Regions from separate parts of the Thioalkalivibrio sp. ALE10 genome, predicted to be linked through region 2. Evidence: predicted binding sites of a transcription regulator. Region 2 holds the regulator's gene; each other region holds the start of a gene.
The links. The regulator FliA, encoded in region 2, starts transcription of late flagellar genes. The targets are predictions, from matches to a motif close to GCTAAAGTTNNNNNNNNNNCNGCCGATA.
Positions count from the first base shown of each region.

Region 1: a site for FliA is predicted at 4,478-4,505, ahead of F788_RS0105190 (methyl-accepting chemotaxis protein). Genes of this name have one in related genera too.
Region 3: a site for FliA is predicted at 1,578-1,605, ahead of F788_RS0111865 (flagellin). Genes of this name have one in related genera too.

Region 1 is NZ_KB906451.1:163,938-169,562, reverse strand. It holds gene argF (ornithine carbamoyltransferase) at 1-814, shown strand, start outside; gene F788_RS0105200 (DASS family sodium-coupled anion symporter) at 818-2,368, shown strand; gene F788_RS0105195 (methyl-accepting chemotaxis protein) at 2,496-4,406, shown strand; gene F788_RS0105190 (methyl-accepting chemotaxis protein) at 4,601-5,625, shown strand, end outside.
Region 2 is NZ_KB906454.1:64,218-69,842, reverse strand. It holds gene flhA (flagellar biosynthesis protein FlhA) at 1-1,831, shown strand, start outside; gene flhF (flagellar biosynthesis protein FlhF) at 1,887-3,293, shown strand; gene F788_RS0109640 (MinD/ParA family protein) at 3,277-4,101, shown strand; gene F788_RS0109635 (RNA polymerase sigma factor FliA) at 4,098-4,859, shown strand; gene F788_RS0109630 (chemotaxis response regulator CheY) at 4,899-5,279, shown strand; gene F788_RS0109625 (protein phosphatase CheZ) at 5,315-5,625, shown strand, end outside.
Region 3 is NZ_KB906457.1:614-6,238, forward strand. It holds gene F788_RS0111865 (flagellin) at 252-1,496, opposite strand; gene F788_RS0111870 (sulfotransferase) at 1,681-3,219, opposite strand; gene cobS (adenosylcobinamide-GDP ribazoletransferase) at 3,457-4,245, opposite strand; gene F788_RS0111880 (histidine phosphatase family protein) at 4,242-4,853, opposite strand; gene cobT (nicotinate-nucleotide--dimethylbenzimidazole phosphoribosyltransferase) at 4,850-5,625, opposite strand, start outside.

The DNA of each region.
Region 1 (5,625 bases), on a different contig from region 2:
CGAACACCATGACGACCTGCTGCGGGGCAAGACCCTTGGAATGATCTTCGAGAAGTCGTCGACCCGCACCCGAGTGTCCTTCGAGGTGGGCATGCAGCAGCTCGGCGGCAACGCGCTGTTCCTGTCGCCGCGGGATACCCAGCTCGGGCGGGGCGAGCCCATCGAGGACACCGCACGGGTGCTTTCGCGCATGGTGGACTGCGTGATGATCCGCACCTACGAGCACGAGAAGGTGGAGCTGTTCGCGCGCCATTCCTCGGTGCCGGTGATCAACGGGCTGACCGATCTGGAACACCCCGCGCAGCTGCTGGCGGATCTGCAGACCTTCTTCGAATACCGTGGCGACATCCGCGGCAAGCGCGTGGCCTGGATCGGCGACGGCAACAACATGTGCCACAGCTACATGTACGCCGCCCATCTGCTGGACTTCGAGCTGGTGGCGGCCTGTCCCGAGGGCTACGACCCGGAGCCCTCGGTGCTGGAGGCGACCCGCGATCACGTGAGCGTGACCCGCGATGCCGGCGAGGCGGCCGCGGGTGCGGATCTGGTGGTGACCGACGTGTGGGCGAGCATGGGCCAGGAACAGGAGAAGAGCGCGCGGCGCCAGGCGTTTGCCGGGTTCTTCGTGGATCAGGCCCTGATGGATCGCGCGCAGCCGGATGCCCTGTTCATGCACTGCCTTCCGGCGCATCGCGAGGAAGAGGTGGCCACCGACGTGCTGGAAGGCCCGCAGAGCGTGGTGTGGGACGAAGCGGAAAACCGCCTGCATGCGCAGAAGGCATTGATGGAATTCCTGGTGCGCGCGGCGGACTGACGCATGCAGGAGACGACCGGGGAGGGGGAGCGAACGCCGCCGCAGGGCGCCGGCGGCGGTCCCGGACAGGATCACGGCGGATCCTCTGCCGGAAGCGCGCTGCGCGCGCGCATCGGCCTGTTTCTCGGGCCGCTGGTCTTCGTGGCCTTTCTGCTGGTCCCGCCGCCGGAGGCCTTCTCCCCGGAGGCCTGGCGGGTCCTGGGCCTGACCCTGTTCATGGCCGTGTGGTGGATCAGCGAGGCGCTGCCCATCCCGGTCACGGCCCTGCTGCCCATCGCGTTGCTGCCACTGACCGGCGTGGTGGCGATGGACGAGGCTACCGCACCCTACGCCAACCCCACCATCTTCCTGTTCATGGGCGGTTTCGCGATCGCCCTGGCGGTGCAGCGCTGGGGTCTGCACCAGCGGCTGGCGCTGGCGATCCTGTCGCGTTCCGGCCGCGGGCTGCACACCCTGGTGGGCGCCTTCATGCTGGCCACCGCCGGGTTGTCGATGTGGGTCAGCAACACCGCCACCGCGGCCCTGATGTTGCCGATCGCGCTGTCGGTGCTGGGGCTGATGGAGCGCGACGGGGGCCAGGGCCTGCAGGGCATGGCGCCGGACAGCCGCAGTCCGGCCCTGGCGCTGCTGCTGGGTATTGCTTTCGCGGCCAACATCGGCGGCATGGCCACCATCATCGGTTCCCCGCCGAATGCGCTGACCGTCGCGTTTCTCAATGACCGCTACGAGCTCGGGATCGGTTTCATCGACTGGATGCTGCTGGGCCTGCCGCTGTCGCTGACGCTGCTGCTCATTGCCTGGATCCTGCTGACCCGCTGGGTGTTCCCGGTGCACCGCATCCGTCTCAACGGGCTCGACCGCATGCTGCAGGAGCAGGTAGGCGATCTGGGGCCGTGGAGCCGGGCGGAGTTGCGCGTGGCGGCGGTGTTCCTGCTGGTGGCGCTGGCCTGGATGTTTCGCCCCCTGCTGGAGGCGTGGCTGCCGCTGGAACTGACGGATGCCGGGATCGCGATCCTCGGGGCGGGGCTGCTGTTCCTGATCCCTTCCGGGGCCTCGGGTCAGCGGCGGCTGCTGTGCTGGGATAACACGCGCGAGCTGCCGTGGGGGGTGCTGCTGCTGGTCGGGGGTGGTCTGAGCCTCGGTTCCGCCATCGAGTCCTCGGGCCTGGCGGAACTGACCGCCGAGGCGCTGATGGGCGCCCAGGCCTGGCCGCTGCTGCTGGTGATCGCGGGGGTCGTGCTGGTCACCATGACCCTCAGCCACGTGACCAGCAATACCGCCACCGCCGCCACCCTGCTGCCACTGGTGGCCGCGCTCGCGCTGCGCATGGACGTGCCGGTGGGGCTGATGACCCTGCCGGTGGCGTTCGCCGCGTCGGTCGCGTTCATGTTGCCAGTGGCCACGCCGCCCAACGCCATCGTGTTTGCCTCCAATCGCCTGCGCGTGGTGGACATGATCCGCGGCGGGGCCCTGCTGTCGGTGGTCGCCATCGTGCTGGTCAGCCTCGCGGTGTATGCGCTCGCCGAGCCGTTGCTGCTGCGGCACGTGGGCTGAAAGCGGGGGGAGGGAGCGTGACCCGCGCGGCTCAAGTCAGGCCGCTGCCGGCCGCTAGCGGGAGCGAGAGACTCGCAGAACGGCGCCCGTAACTCCGGGCGCGAAGAAAGCTTCAAGGGAGAGAGAGATGCTCAGGAATATCCGGATCGGAACCCGCCTGATGGGCGGCGTCACCCTCGTGGTGGTCGCGGTCGTGGTGCTCACGCTGGTGGTGGTGATGAACAGCCTCGGCAACATGGCGGACCGTGCGGAACAGCGTGAACTCAATGACCTGAGTGAACTGCTGATCCGGCAGCTCGATCAGGAAGCCGATCGCGGGACCGCGATGGCGCAGGCCGTGGCCGCCATTCCGGACGTGCAACAGGCCTTCGCCCGGCGGGACCGCGAACAGCTGCATGCGATGACCGTACCGGGTTTCGATCACCTCTACGAGGAATACGGCGTACGCCAGTATCAGTTCCATACGCCGCCGGCGACGTCCTTCCTGCGGGCACACCGTCCGGATCGCTACGACGATGACCTCTCCGGGTTCCGCCAGACCGTGGTCGATACCAACCGCGACCGCCGGCCGATCTCCGGGCTCGAGGAAGGGGTGGCCGGCCTGGGCATCCGCGGCATCGTCCCGGTCTCCCACGAGGGTGAACATATCGGGTCGCTGGAATTCGGCATGGCCTTCGACGATGCCTTCTTCGAGGACTTCACGGCGGATACGGAAGCCCCGGTGGCCCTCTACCTGCAGCGCGACGGGACCTTCGAGGCGTTCGGCAGCACCATCAACGGCGACTCCACCTTCAGCCGTGACGAAATGGAGCGGATTGCCGGCGGCGAGGAACTGGTGCGCCGGACCGAGCACGACGGTCGTCCGATGGCGGTGGTCGGGCGTCCGGTGGAAGACTTCTCCGGCGAGCCGGTGGGCGTGCTGGAGCTGATGGTCGATCGCAGCGATTACGTGGCGATGGCCCGCAATGCCACGGCTACCGTGGTGGGCGTGGGCGTGGTCGCCATCGGTCTTGGCCTCCTGCTGGCCTGGCTGCTGTCGCGCAGCATCGTGCGGCCGCTGCGCGATACGGTCGAGCGTCTGGACGACATCGCGTCCGGCGACGGGGACCTGACGCGCCGGCTGGAGGCCGACGGCAACAACGAGCTGGGGGATCTGGCGGCGGCGTTCAACCGCTTCGTGGGCAAGATCCACGAGCTGGTGAAGGAAGTTGCCGCCGGCGGCGACCAGGTGGCGGCCGCAGCCAACGAGCTGTCCGCGACCAGCGAGCAGACCAACGAACAGGTCGGCCGCCAGCAATCCGAGATCGACCAGGTCGCCACGGCCATGAACGAGATGACCGCGACCGTGGCCGAGGTCGCCCGCAACGCCACCGAGGCGGCGGAAGCCGCACAGAGCACGGACAAGGATGCGACCCACGGCCGGGAGCTGGTGGAACAGACCGTCAGTGCGATCAACACCCTGTCCACCCAGGTGGAGAACACCGCGCAGGTGATCGAGCGGCTGTCGACCGATGCCGAGGAGATCAACAAGGTGCTGGAGGTGATCGGGGACATCGCCGATCAGACCAACCTGCTGGCGCTGAACGCGGCCATCGAGGCGGCGCGGGCCGGCGAGCAGGGCCGCGGCTTCGCGGTGGTGGCCGACGAGGTGCGGACCCTGGCGAGCCGGACCCAGGATTCGACCCAGGAGATCCAGGGGATGATCGAGCGGGTGCAGAACGGCACGCGCGACGCGGTGAAGGCCATGGAGGACGGCCGTCGACAGGCGCATTCCAGCGTGGAACAGGTCAACGATGCGGGGCAGTCGCTGCAGTCGATCACGCAGTCCATCAGCAGCATCTCGGACATGAACACGCAGATCGCCAGCGCGGCCGAAGAGCAGTCCTCGGTGGCCGAGGAGATCAACCGCAACGTCTCCAACATCACTCAGGTGCTGGACGAGACCGTGGCCGGATCGCAGCAGATCGCCAACGCCTCGGAGGAGCTGTCGAAGCTGGCCTCGGCGCAGCAGGAGCGCACCGGGCGCTTCCGTGTCTGACCGTGGGTCCTGCCGGCCGGGGTGTTGTGCCCCGTGCCGGAGGATGGGTTTTCGTGACGGCGGCCGATTCGGATCAAGGTTTCCGGACGGTCGCCGTTAGTATGTGAGGGTATGCTGATTTGGCCATCCGGCCGGGCAGGGCCCGGCGGAATGCGCATTGATCAGAATGCCGGAACACCAAAAGAGGGAAAGCCATGCTCAGGAATATCCGTATCGGAACGCGCTTGATGGGCGGCGTCACCATCGTTGTGGTGGCGGTCGTGGTGCTCACGCTGGTCGTCGTGATGAACAGCCTCGGCACGATGGCCGATCGCGCGGAGCAACGGGAGCTGAACGACCTGAGCGGGCTGCTGATCCGCCAGCTGGAACAGGAAGCCGAACGGGGCGAGTCGATGGCGCGGGCCATCGCCGAGATCCCGGTGATTCAGCAGGCGTTCGCCGAGGGGGATCGTGAGCGCCTGCTGGAACTGACCGAGCCGGGATATGGCCAGCTGCGCGACGAGCACGACGTGCGCCAGTATCACTTCCATACGCCGCCGGCGACCTCCTTCCTGCGTACCCACAGTCCCGACAACTACGGCGACGACCTGTCGGACGTGCGCCAGACGATCCTGGAGGTGAACCGCAATCGGCAGCCGATCACCGGGCTGGAAGAAGGCCCGTTCGGCATCGGGATCCGCGGGATGGTGCCGGTGTCCTACCAGAACGAGCACATCGGCTCGCTGGAATTCGGCATGGCCTTCGATGACGCCTTCTTCGAGTCCTTCACCGAAGAAACCGGATCACCCGTGGCGGTACACCTCGATCGTGATGCCGGTTTCGAGGTCTTTGCCGGAACCATCAATGGCGATTCGACCTTCAGTCGGGAGGAGATGCGGCGCATCCTCGACGGCGAGGAGATGATCCGCAACGTTCGCCACGACGGACGCCCGATGGCCGTGGTCGGACGTCCTGTGGAGGATTTCTCCGGTGAGCCGGTGGGCGTGCTGGAGCTGATGGTCGATCGCAGCGATTACGTGGCGATGGCCCGCAATGCCACCACCACCGTGGTGGCGGTGGGCGTGGCCGCCATCGGTCTTGGTCTGCTGCTGGCCTGGCTGCTGTCGCGCAGCATCGTGCGGCCGCTGCGCCAGACCGTCACGCGTCTGGATGACATCGCGTCCGGCGACGGTGACCTGACGCGCCGGCTCGAGGCCGACGGTAACAACGAGCTGGGAGA
Region 2 (5,625 bases):
GCTGGAAGGGCACACCGGGACGGACGCGGCCGGGCAGGTCATCCAGGCCTTCGGCGATTTCGTGGTCGGCGGCAACTACGCGGTTGGCCTGGTGGTGTTCGCGATCCTGATCATCATCAACTTCGTGGTGGTGACCAAGGGGGCGGGGCGCGTGTCGGAGGTCAGCGCCCGCTTTACCCTGGATTCGATGCCGGGCAAGCAGATGGCGATCGACGCCGACCTCAATGCCGGGCTTCTGACTCAGGAAGAGGCGCGCCGGCGGCGTGACGAGATCGCCCAGGAGGCCGATTTCTACGGTTCCATGGACGGGGCCTCGAAGTTCGTGCGCGGCGACGCCATCGCCGGGATCCTGATCCTGTTCGTGAACATCATCGGCGGACTGACCATCGGCGCCCTGCAGCACGGGATGTCGATCGGCGATGCCGCCACCAACTATGTGTTGCTGACCATTGGCGACGGGCTGGTCGCGCAGATCCCGTCGCTGGTGCTGTCCTCGGCCACGGCCATCATCGTGACGCGGGTGTCCACCACTCAGGACATGGGCCAGCAGGTGGTCGGGCAGATGTTCTCCAACCCGCGCGTGATGTACGTGGTCGGCGGGGTGATCGCATCGCTGGGCATGGTGCCGGGGATGCCCAATGCGGTGTTCCTCGGCCTGGCCTCGCTGGCCGCCGGGGGTGGCTATCTGATGTCGCGCCAGCGTCGCGAGGAGGCGGCCGAGGTGGAGCGTCTGCCGGAGGCCGAGCAGGAACCCTCGCCGGAGAACCGCGAGCTGTCCTGGGAAGACGTGCCGCCGGTGGACTTGGTGTCGCTGGAGGTCGGCTACCGCCTGATCCCGCTGGTGGACCGGACCCAGGACGGGCAGCTGATGGGGCGGATCAAGGGCGTGCGCCGCAAGCTGTCGCAGGAGCTGGGCTTCCTGCTGCAGCCGGTGCATATCCGCGACAACCTCGAACTGAGTCCGAACACCTACCGCATCTCTCTGCTGGGCGTCACCGTCGCCGAGGCGGAGGTGTTCCCGGACAAGGAGCTGGCGATCAATCCGGGCGAGGTCTTCGGCGAGGTGCCGGGCACGCCGACCAAGGATCCGACGTTCAACCTGGATGCCCTGTGGATCGACCCCGAGAACCGCGAACAGGCGCAGGGGGCCGGCTACACCGTGGTGGACGTCTCCACGGTGATCGCCACCCATCTGTCGCAGGTGTTCCGCGAGAACGCCCACCGGCTGATCGGCCACGAGGAGGCCCAGCACCTGCTGGACCAGCTGGCGCAGCGTTCGCCCAAGCTGGTGGAAAACCTGGTGCCGAAGACGCTGTCGCTGAGCGTGATCCTGAAGGTGCTGCAGAACCTGCTGGCCGAACAGGTCTCCATCCGCGATCTGCGCACGATCGCCGAAACCCTGGCAGAGGAGGGTGCCAAGAGTCAGGATCCCGGCACTTTGACCGCCGCAGTGCGGGTCGCGCTGTCGCGCTCCATCGTCCAGGACCTGGTGGGACCGGAGGAGGAGCTGCCCCTGATCGCCCTCGACCCCTCGTTGGAACAGCTTTTGCATAAGTCTCTGCAGGGCAGCAATGGCGACACCGTCGGACTGGAGCCGGGCCTGGCCGAACGCCTGCAACGATCGGTGGGCGAGGCCGCCCAGCGTCAGGAGGCGGCGGGACAGCCGGCGGTGCTGGTGGTGGCCCCGGAAATCCGCTCCTGGATCGCCGGATGGCTGCGGGGCGCGGTGCGCAACCTGACCGTGCTCGCGTTCACCGAGATCCCGGACAACCGGCGGATCCGGGTGGTGGCCACGGTGGGACAGGATGAAGCAGACAAGAAGTCGGCGTGATGTGCGAACGGGCATGGCCTGAAGCACCAGTCAACGATCGGCGGGAGAGCGAACGATGAATGTCAGACGATACCGGGCACGGGACATGCGCGACGCGATGCGCCAGGTCCGCGAGGAGCAGGGCGAGGACGCCGTGATCCTGTCCAGCCGCCGGGTCGACGGCTGGCTGGAGGTGGTCGCCGCCCTCGATGGCGGCGAGGCGCCCGCCGGAACGGCGGAGGGTGACGGCCGGGGTGCCCCGCGGCAGGACGACGCCGGCAGCGGGGCACGCCCCGCCCGGGGATCGATGCGCCAGGGCGTGCGCGATGAACCGGCGCCACGTACTGAGCAGCCCCGCGCACCGGAGCCCGCGGCGGCTTCCACCGGCGGGGGGGCGGGTGCCGCGTCCCGGCAGCGGCCGGCCCCGCAATGGCCCACCGACCCCGAGGTGTCCGCGATGCGTCAGGAACTGCGGGATCTGCGCAGCCTGCTGACGCGGCAGTACGAAGAGAACGAGCAGGCCCGCTGGGCGGCGCGGCATCCACTGGCGGCCGAATGCAAGGCGCGGCTGATGGATCTGGGCTTCCGCGAGCCGCTGGCGCGCAGCCTGGCCGGCAGCATCCTCGACGATCATACCTCGGAGGAGGCATGGGAGCGCCTGCGGGCGCGCCTGTCGGGCGCCATCGTGACCGCGCGCGCCTCGATCCTCGACGAGGGCGGGGTACTCGCGCTGGAGGGACCGACCGGGGTCGGCAAGACCACCACCATTGCGCGGATTGCACTGCGCCAGATCCGCCGCATGGGGCCGGATTCGGTCACCCTGGTCACCATGGACGCCCAGCGCATCGGCGCGACGCGGCAGTTGCAGGCCTTCGGCCAGATGGCGGGCACCGCGGTGCGTGTGGTGGAGACGGAGGCCGAGCTGCGCGAGATGGCGCGGCGCTCGGCGGGCAGCGGGCACCTGATCCTGGTGGATACCGCCGGACAGTCGCCGCGTACCGCCCCGCGCGAACCCCTGCTGACGGACATGCCTGCCGACGTGCGCGCGGAGACCTGGCTGGTGATCGCGGCCACCACCCAGGGCATGGCCCTGCGGCGGGTGCTGGAGGCATTCGCCCCCACGGAACCCTCGGCCCTTGTGCTGACCAAGCTGGACGAGGCGGAACAGCTGGGGGAGGTGCTTTCGGTGCTGCTGGACCAGCCGCTGGGTGTCGCGTTCATGAGCGACGGCCAGCGCATCGCCGAGGATTTCCATCGCGTGGATACCGGACATCTGACCCGCCTGGCGCTGCAGGAGGAACCCGAACACGGGGCGGCCGATGCCTGGGTCGACGAGGCGATGCAGGCCTGGCGGCGGCGCCAGGCGACGGAACGCGAGGCCCGGCGGCCGCGATCCGCGGACGAGCCGGCCGCGGGCGAGGAGCCCGCCCCGCTGGAAATGATTCAACCGGTGCTGAAGGGACGTCATGTCACACAACACTAAGCCCCTGAAGGTGGTCGCGGTGGCCTCGGGCAAGGGCGGGGTCGGCAAGACCAATGTCTCGGTCAACCTGTCGGTCGGACTGGCCCGTCTGGGACGCGAGGTCATGCTGTTCGATGCGGACCTGGGGCTCGCGAACGTCGATGTGCTGCTGGGCCTGCGTCCGCAGCGGACGCTGCACGACCTGGTGACCGGGGACGTCGAGGATCTGGAGGACGTGATCATCGAGGGCCCGGAGGGAATCCGTGTGGTGCCTTCCGCGTCCGGGATCGCGACCATGGCCAACCTGAGCCGGCCGGAACATCACGGCCTGATCCAGGCCTTCAGCATGTATACGCGACCGCTGGACGTGCTGGTGGTGGATACCGCCGCCGGGTTGCAGGAGTCGGTGACCAGTTTCTGTCAGGCCGTGCAGGAGACCCTGGTGGTGGTCACCGACGAGCCGGCATCGATGACCGACGCCTATGCACTGATCAAGGTCCTGCATCGGGATCATGGCGTGAACCGGTTCCGCGTGGTCGCAAACATGGTGCAGGGCCGTGCCGGGGCGGAACGCGTGATGCAGAAGCTGCAGGCGGTTTGTTCCACCTATCTGCCGGAGGTCATACTGGATCTGGTGGGCGTGATTCCGCTGGATGATGCCCTGCGCCAGGCGGTGCAGAAACGGGCGCCGGTGGTGCAGCAGTCTCCGGGCAGCCCGGCGGGACGGGCGTTCCTCGAGCTCGCGCGCAAGGTCGACGGCTGGCCGGTGGCCCGCGGCGCCAGCGGGGGGGTTGGATTCTTCGTCGAGAGGATGCTGCAAAGCGCATGAACACGCCAAAGAACAGACTTTCGGGATACGCCCGGGCGGGGACCGGGGGACCGGATCAGCTGGTCGCGGACCACGTCGAGCTGGTGAATCGGATCGCCCATCACCTGATGGCTCGGCTGCCGGCCTCGGTGCAGGTGGATGACCTGGTGCAGGCAGGCATGGTTGGGCTGATCGAGGCCGCGCGGCAGTTCGAAGGCGGCCAGGGGGCGACCTTCGCCACCTACGCCGGGATCCGCATCCGCGGGGCGATGATCGACGAGCTGCGTCGCAGCGACTGGACGCCGCGCTCGGTGCACCGCAACAGCCGGCGGATCTCCGAGGCGATGCAGACGGTGGAGGCCCGCGAGGGCCGCGCCGCTCGCGCCCCGGAGATCGCCGAGGAGCTGGGCGTCCCGGTGGAAACCTACTACCAGATGCTGGATGATCACGCCGGTGCCCATCTGTTCGCGCTGGACGAGGTGGGCGGCCCGGAGGGCGAGGCGGATCGCGTGCTGGAAGGGCAGGAGCAGTCCCCGTCGCGGCGCATCGAGGCCGGGGAGTTCCGCGAGGAACTGGCCGGCGCACTGGGCGATCTGCCCGAGCGTGAACGACTGGTGCTCAACCTGTACTACACCGAAGAACTCAACCTGCGCGAGATCGGTGCCGTGCTGGACGTGACCGAATCGCGCGTCAGCCAGATCCGCAGCCAGGCGGTGCACCGTCTGCGGGCGCGTCTGGGCTCGTGGCTCGAAGACGTCGAGTCCCTGCAGATATTCTAAGGTTCAAACACATTCCCGGAGCGAACTGTGGACAAGGGTATGAAAATCCTGATCGTGGACGACTTCTCCACGATGCGGCGCATCATCAAGAATCTCCTGCGGGATCTTGGCTTCAACAACACCATGGAGGCCGACGACGGGAGCACGGCCCTGCCGATGCTGCAGAACGGCGACTTCGATTTTCTGATCACCGACTGGAACATGCCCAACATGCCGGGCATCGACCTCCTGCGCGAGGTACGCAAGGACGAGCGGCTGAAATCGTTGCCGGTGCTGATGGTCACGGCCGAAGCCAAGCGCGATCAGATCGTGGAGGCGGCAGAGGCCGGCGTGAACGGTTACATTGTGAAGCCCTTCACGGCCGAGACGCTCAAGGAGAAGATCGAAAAGATCTTCGAACGTATTGAAGCTCAAGGCTGAATACCGCGACCGGCTGACACGGCAAGAGAGACCCGATGACCGAACAAGAGAATGCCTCCGGGGAAGACCGGCTCGCGCTGGCGCGGGAGCTGGTGGGCGCTCTGGAAGGCGGTGACGAGGAGGCTTCGCGCCGCCTGATCCAGGAGCTCGCGCGGCCTTATGAACGCGAACTGTTCGACGAACTGGGCAAGCTGACCCGCGAACTGCACGAGGCACTGGAGAGCTTCCGGGGCGATTCGCGTCTGGTCGAGCTGGCGCAGGACGAGATTCCGGATGCGCGCGAGCGTCTGAGTTACGTGGTGACCCAGACCGAACAGGCCACGCACGAAACCCTGAATGCAGTGGA
Region 3 (5,625 bases), on a different contig from region 2:
GACCACCCTCCGGCAACCTTTAACCCCGATCGGCAAAAAATTTCCGCCCCCTTGCCACCACGGCAAAAACCGCCCCGAACCGCCCCCCCGGTTCCGACCATGCCCGCGTGGGAGCGCGCTCGCGCGCGAACTCGCACCCGCCCGGACCACCGCCCCGAGATCACACCCCCAAAACGCAAAAAGGCCCGCCCCGATTACTCGGGGCGGGCCCTGGGATGGCCCGCAACACGGGCCCGGAGGAAGCCGAAGCCTTACTGCAGCAGACCCAGCACGTTCTGCGGCACCGCATTCGCCTGCGACAACACCGTGGTCCCCGCCTGCTGGAGCACCTGCGCCCGCGAGAGTTCGGCGGTCTCTGCGGCGAAGTCCGCATCCCGGATTCGCGAACGCGCATCCGACAGGTTCTCCGAACCGATCTCCAGGTTCGCGATGGTGCTCTCGAAACGAGTCTGCACCGCGCCCAGCTCCGCACGCAGCGAGTTGACCTTGGTCAAGGCGCCGTCGAAAGCACCGATGGACTGGGTCGCCGTCTCACGAGTCACCACGTCGACATCGTTCAGGGTGACGTCTGCGCCGCCATCATCATCGAAAAGTGCTACCGGAGCTCCGTCAACGTCCACATCGCCATTCGCCACATCCAGATTCTCGGTGCCCAGACGCGAGGTGATCGCGATCGTGGTGGTACCGTCGTTCTTGACCCTCAGCGCGGCTTCCAGATCGGCATCCGCGACGTCTTTGGCATTTTCGTCTCCGGCGGACGCGGCTTCCGTGATGGCTGCATTGATCATGCGGACCGCATCCTCAAGAGTTGCGGCAGGCTCGACCTCCTCGCCCGGAGTATCATCACCCGATAGCTGGACCTGAATGTCGTCGAAATCGTCACTGCTGATGGTGATGTCTTCGAATGGCCCGCTGAATCCATCCACCTCATCGATCTGGGCGATCTGTTCCTGCGTCAAGCCACCGGAGCCAACCACCTCGGTCGCCCCCAGCCGGGAGGTCCGGGCATCCACCCCGTCCACGGCAATGGTCTGGCCCTGATTGGCCCCCACCTGGAAGAACAGGTCCTCCACCGTGCCATCCAGGATTCGACCACCGTTGAACTCGGCCGAGTTCGCCACACGACTGACCTCTTCCATCAACTGCTGCACCTCGTCGTTCAGCGCCTGACGGTCGGAGGCCGAGTTGGTGTCGTTCGCCGCCTGCACGGCCAGCTGCCGCGCTCGCTGCAGTGCGTCGCCGACGGTGTCCAGCGCACCTTCGGCCGTCTGCGCGAACGAGATGCCGTCGTTCGAGTTGCGCACCGCCTGATTGAGGCCGTTGATCTGCGTCGTGAACCGCTCCGAAATCGCGAGACCGGCCGCGTCGTCCTTGGCGCTGTTGATGCGCAGGCCGGACGACAGGCGTTCCAGCGACTGGGCGAGATCGCCCTGGGTCTGGTTCAGATTGCGCTGGGCATTCAGCGAAAGAACGTTGGTGTTGATGACCTGAGACATGTTTGCTTCCTCCGGAACTTGAGTGCCGGCCGGGCCGGCTGAGGCAATCCCTGGGCGGCCTCATGCCGCCTTCGATTCCCTTAACGACCGTCACCCCGGGGTCTTTAGGGCATGGAGCCGTTTTCCTCAGGTTCGCGGGCTCGACACCGCCGGATGTCCGCTCGATACTCAGGTCTTGCGCCCGTCACTGTTCCCCGCGGGGGCTCGCCCCACCAACGGTCACACGAACGTTTGTGGTTCGTGGGAACTCGTACTCGGACACGCGCTTGCGCGCCTCTTCAACCGCGCGCTCGAAGGCAGGCCGATAGGCCGCAAATTCGTCCCCAATGCGTGCGAACTCCGGGTTCACGCGGCTGCGGCGTTCCGAGCTTCCCGCCATGCCCACGCGCGCCGGATCCACCGATTCGCCGGCGGAATCCGCGCATTCCGACTCCCAGTCAAACCCGTGGAAGCGCAGGATTCTGGACGCATGGGTATCCGGTGCCTGCAGATAGTCTTCGTAGCGCACGCGTTCCACACGGTCCGGGAAAAGTGCCTCCCAGTGATCTACAAGCCGACGGTAAGCCAGAATGTATTCCGCGATTGTATCGATGGCCCAGGCATACGGCATGGCTCGCGCGAACCAACGCATGTAGATGGCCATCGCGTTGTCCACCGGGTCCCGCTCACAGAAAACGACGCGCGTATCGGGGTTCAACGCCATCAGGGTGCCCACGTGCCAGACGTTGCTCGGGTTGGTCAGCACGTAGGCACCCACCTGGTCGTCCACGGCCTCGCCCCAGATCGAATCCATGCGGGCGCGCAGCCTTCCCAGAGCCTCGCTGCCGAGTTCCCGAATAAACAGGGGGTATCTGTTGCGCACCTCCCTGGGCAACTCCGCGAGGAGCTCCTGAATTCCTCCGAGTTCGCCATAGTGGCGGGTCCGCGAATGCGCGGACAGCGCCCCCTCCAGCAGCGATTTGCCGGAACGGGGCGCGCCCAGGATCACACTCAACGGGCGCGGAGACACTTCCGGGCCATCGAGGCCACGTTTCCATTCTTCCGTGAAGACCGCTTCCCGGGTCCCGACCGTCTGGAGGACCCGACCCTCCCGAATGCCGTCGACCTGCTTCTGGATCGACCTGGCCCGCAGGTCGTTGCCCTTTTCGAAGGCCGCGAACGCCTGGTCCACGTCCCCTGCATCCTTGTGAAGCTTTGCCAGAGAGAACTGCAGATGGCCCTGATCATGCAGGCTGAAGTTCCCCTTGCGAATCACCTCTTCGAGCTCCCGGCGCGGGGAAACATCGGCGGGAAAATGCCGCGAGTGCGCATAGGAAAACCAGACGTTCGGCCTGTAGGGAACCACACGAACCAGTGACTCGAGGATCTCTGCCGCCTCATCCCAGCGGCCCTCCGCCTGCAACACGCGGGCGTAGTTGTACAGCGCCAGCTGATCGGGGTCGAACCGCAGGGCTTCGCGCAAGGCGGCTCCCGCCGCTTGATAACGACCTCGCATGAGAAGCACGCTCGCGAGGTGGTTGTAACTCGCGGGATCCTCGGGACACATCTGTACGAGCTTGGAGGCATACAGCGTGGCGGTGTTGTAGCGCGTCTGTTCAAACGTGCTCCGGATCAGCATCCGCAACGCATCGGCGCTGTTCGGGTCCCGCTTGAGCAGTTCCCCGCAGAAGGCTTCGACCTCATCGTAGTCCCCTTCATCGAAGGCAGCGGAGGCTTTCTTCAACAGTTTTTCCGATTCCGACTGGCCTTTCCGGCTCTTTCTGTTCTTCCCGACCTTCTTCGTCTTCCCGGTTCTCTTTCCCGCCGCCATGCTGTCGCGCTCCTTCTGGAAATCTTTCCGCAGGTTAAGTTATCGCCGGGCGTGTCGCACACTTGAGCGTGGCGTTTCGGCGGGCAGCGCCCCACACCGCGTGAGGCAGAACCCGTGCTTAACGCCGTCCGCCCGCAGCCGGGGCCGCGCCTACGCGGTGAGGCTCAGGGCCATCACCACCAGGGCCACGGTCTCGACGATCTCCAGGGTGGCGCCGGCGGGGTCGCCGGTGAAGCCGCCGAGCCAGCGGCGGAAGAACGCGGCCAGGGCGGCCACGGTGGCGCCGGCGAGGATCAGGGCGATGATGGCGCCGGGCAGACCGCCGGCCACGCCGAGGATGACCACGGCGATGGCGGTGGCCACCAGTACTCCGGCGGCGGCCCGTTCGGGCAGGTGCGCCGCCATGTCGGCGCCCAGGCCGGCGGGATTGAGGTAATCGGCGAGGCGGAACAGCAGCACCAGCGCGGCGCGGCCGAGGACCGCGGCGATCACCAGCGCCAGCCACTGCGCGGCGGCCACCAGCGGCACCAGCGCGGCGAACTTGACCAGCAGCACCAGCATCACTGTGGCCACCGCGATCGGGCCGGAGGTCGGGTCCTTCATGATGGTGCGGGCGCGCTCGGGGTCGCCGTGACTGCCCACGCGGGCGTCCACCGTGTCGGCCAGCCCGTCCAGATGCAGCGCGCCGGTGATCGCCACCCAGCCGGCCAGTACCAGCGCGGCGAGCAACAGCGGTTCGGCGCCCGGCAGCAGGCTCAGCAGCATGCCGCCGCCGGCCAGCAACAGGCCCAGCACCAGCCCCACCAGCGGGTAGAACAGCAGCGAGCGCCCGGCGTCTTCCGGGCGCGGGGCCTCCGGCAGCAGGCGCGCCGGCAGCGGCACCCGGGTGAGGAACACCAGCGCCAGCCACAGCGGGGCGAGCGTGGCCGGCCGGCTCATGCCTGCACCCGCGCGGGATCGACCCGGTGCAGCACCGCCAGCGGGGCCTCAATGTTCAGCAGTTCGGCCAGCGGGATGCCCTCGAAGTGCGCACGCAATACGCGGATGACGCCGCCGTGGGTGACCACCAGCGTGCGCGCGGTGCCGGGCGTGGCCACGCTCTCGCGCCAGCCGGCCAGCACGCGCCCGCGGAACGCGCCCAGCGCCTCGCCCCCGGGCGGCGGGCAGCCTTCCGGGTCCTGCCAGAAGCGGCCCAGCGCGTCGGCATCGGTCTCCATCAGCGCGGCGGCGCTGCGGCCCTCCCAGGTGCCGAAGTGCAGTTCCTTCAGGCGCGGTTCCACCACCAGCGGCACATCCCAGCGCTCGGCCCAGGCCGAGGCCGGCCCCTGACAGCGCTGCAGCGGCGAGGTCACGATGCGGTCCCAGGCCGGTTCGCCGGAGGCCAGACCCGGCGGGCGCCGGCGTGCCAGCTCCCCCTCCATCGCCGCCTGGCCGCGCGCGGTCAGCGGCACGTCGCTGCCGGCGCCGCAGAAGCCCTCGCCGGTGGTCTCGCCGTGACGCAGCAGCCCGACCCGCGCCCCGGCGCTGACGGACGCGCCCGTACTCACGCGCCCGCTCCGGAGTCGTCGTCCGCCACCCCGGCCTCATCGAAGGTCGCCATGCCGGCGTGCAGCTCGCAGGCCATGCGCAGCAGCGGCACCGCGGTCGCCGCGCCACTGCCCTCACCCAGGCGCATGCCCAGATCCAGCAGCGGCTGCGCGCCCAGCGCCTCCAGCACGCGGTCGTGCCCGGGCTCGGCGGAGCGGTGGGCGTAGAAGAACCAGTCCCGGGCCCCCGGGCACAGCCGGGTCGCCACCAGTGCCGCGGTGCTGGCGATGAAGCCGTCCACCAGCACCGGCTGACCGATCTGCGCGCTGGCCAGGAACGCACCGGTCAGCCCGGCGATCTCGAAGCCGCCGACCCGCCGCAGCCACTCCAGCGCCGAATCCCCGGCCTCGGCGTGCAGGGCCAGCGCGCGTTCGATCACCTCGGCCTTGTGCCGCACCCCGGCCGGGTCCAGCCCGGTGCCCGGTCCTGCAAGCGCGTCCGGCGAGGCCCCCAGCACACCGCAGGCCACGGCCGCCGCGGCGGTGGTGTTGCCGATGCCCATCTCGCCGCCGATGAACAGCCCCGCCCCGCCCTGGCGCGCCCGTTCGGCCGCCTGGCGTCCGGTGTTCAGCGCGCGCTCCAGCTGCGCCGGGGTCATCGCCGGCTCGCGCGCGAAGTTGGCGGTGCCCGGGCCCAGGTCCGCGCGGATCACACCCTCGGGCTCGGGACCGCCGGGCAGCGTGCCCAGGTCGATGATCTCCAGCCCCGCGTCCAGGCTGCGCGCGAGCACGG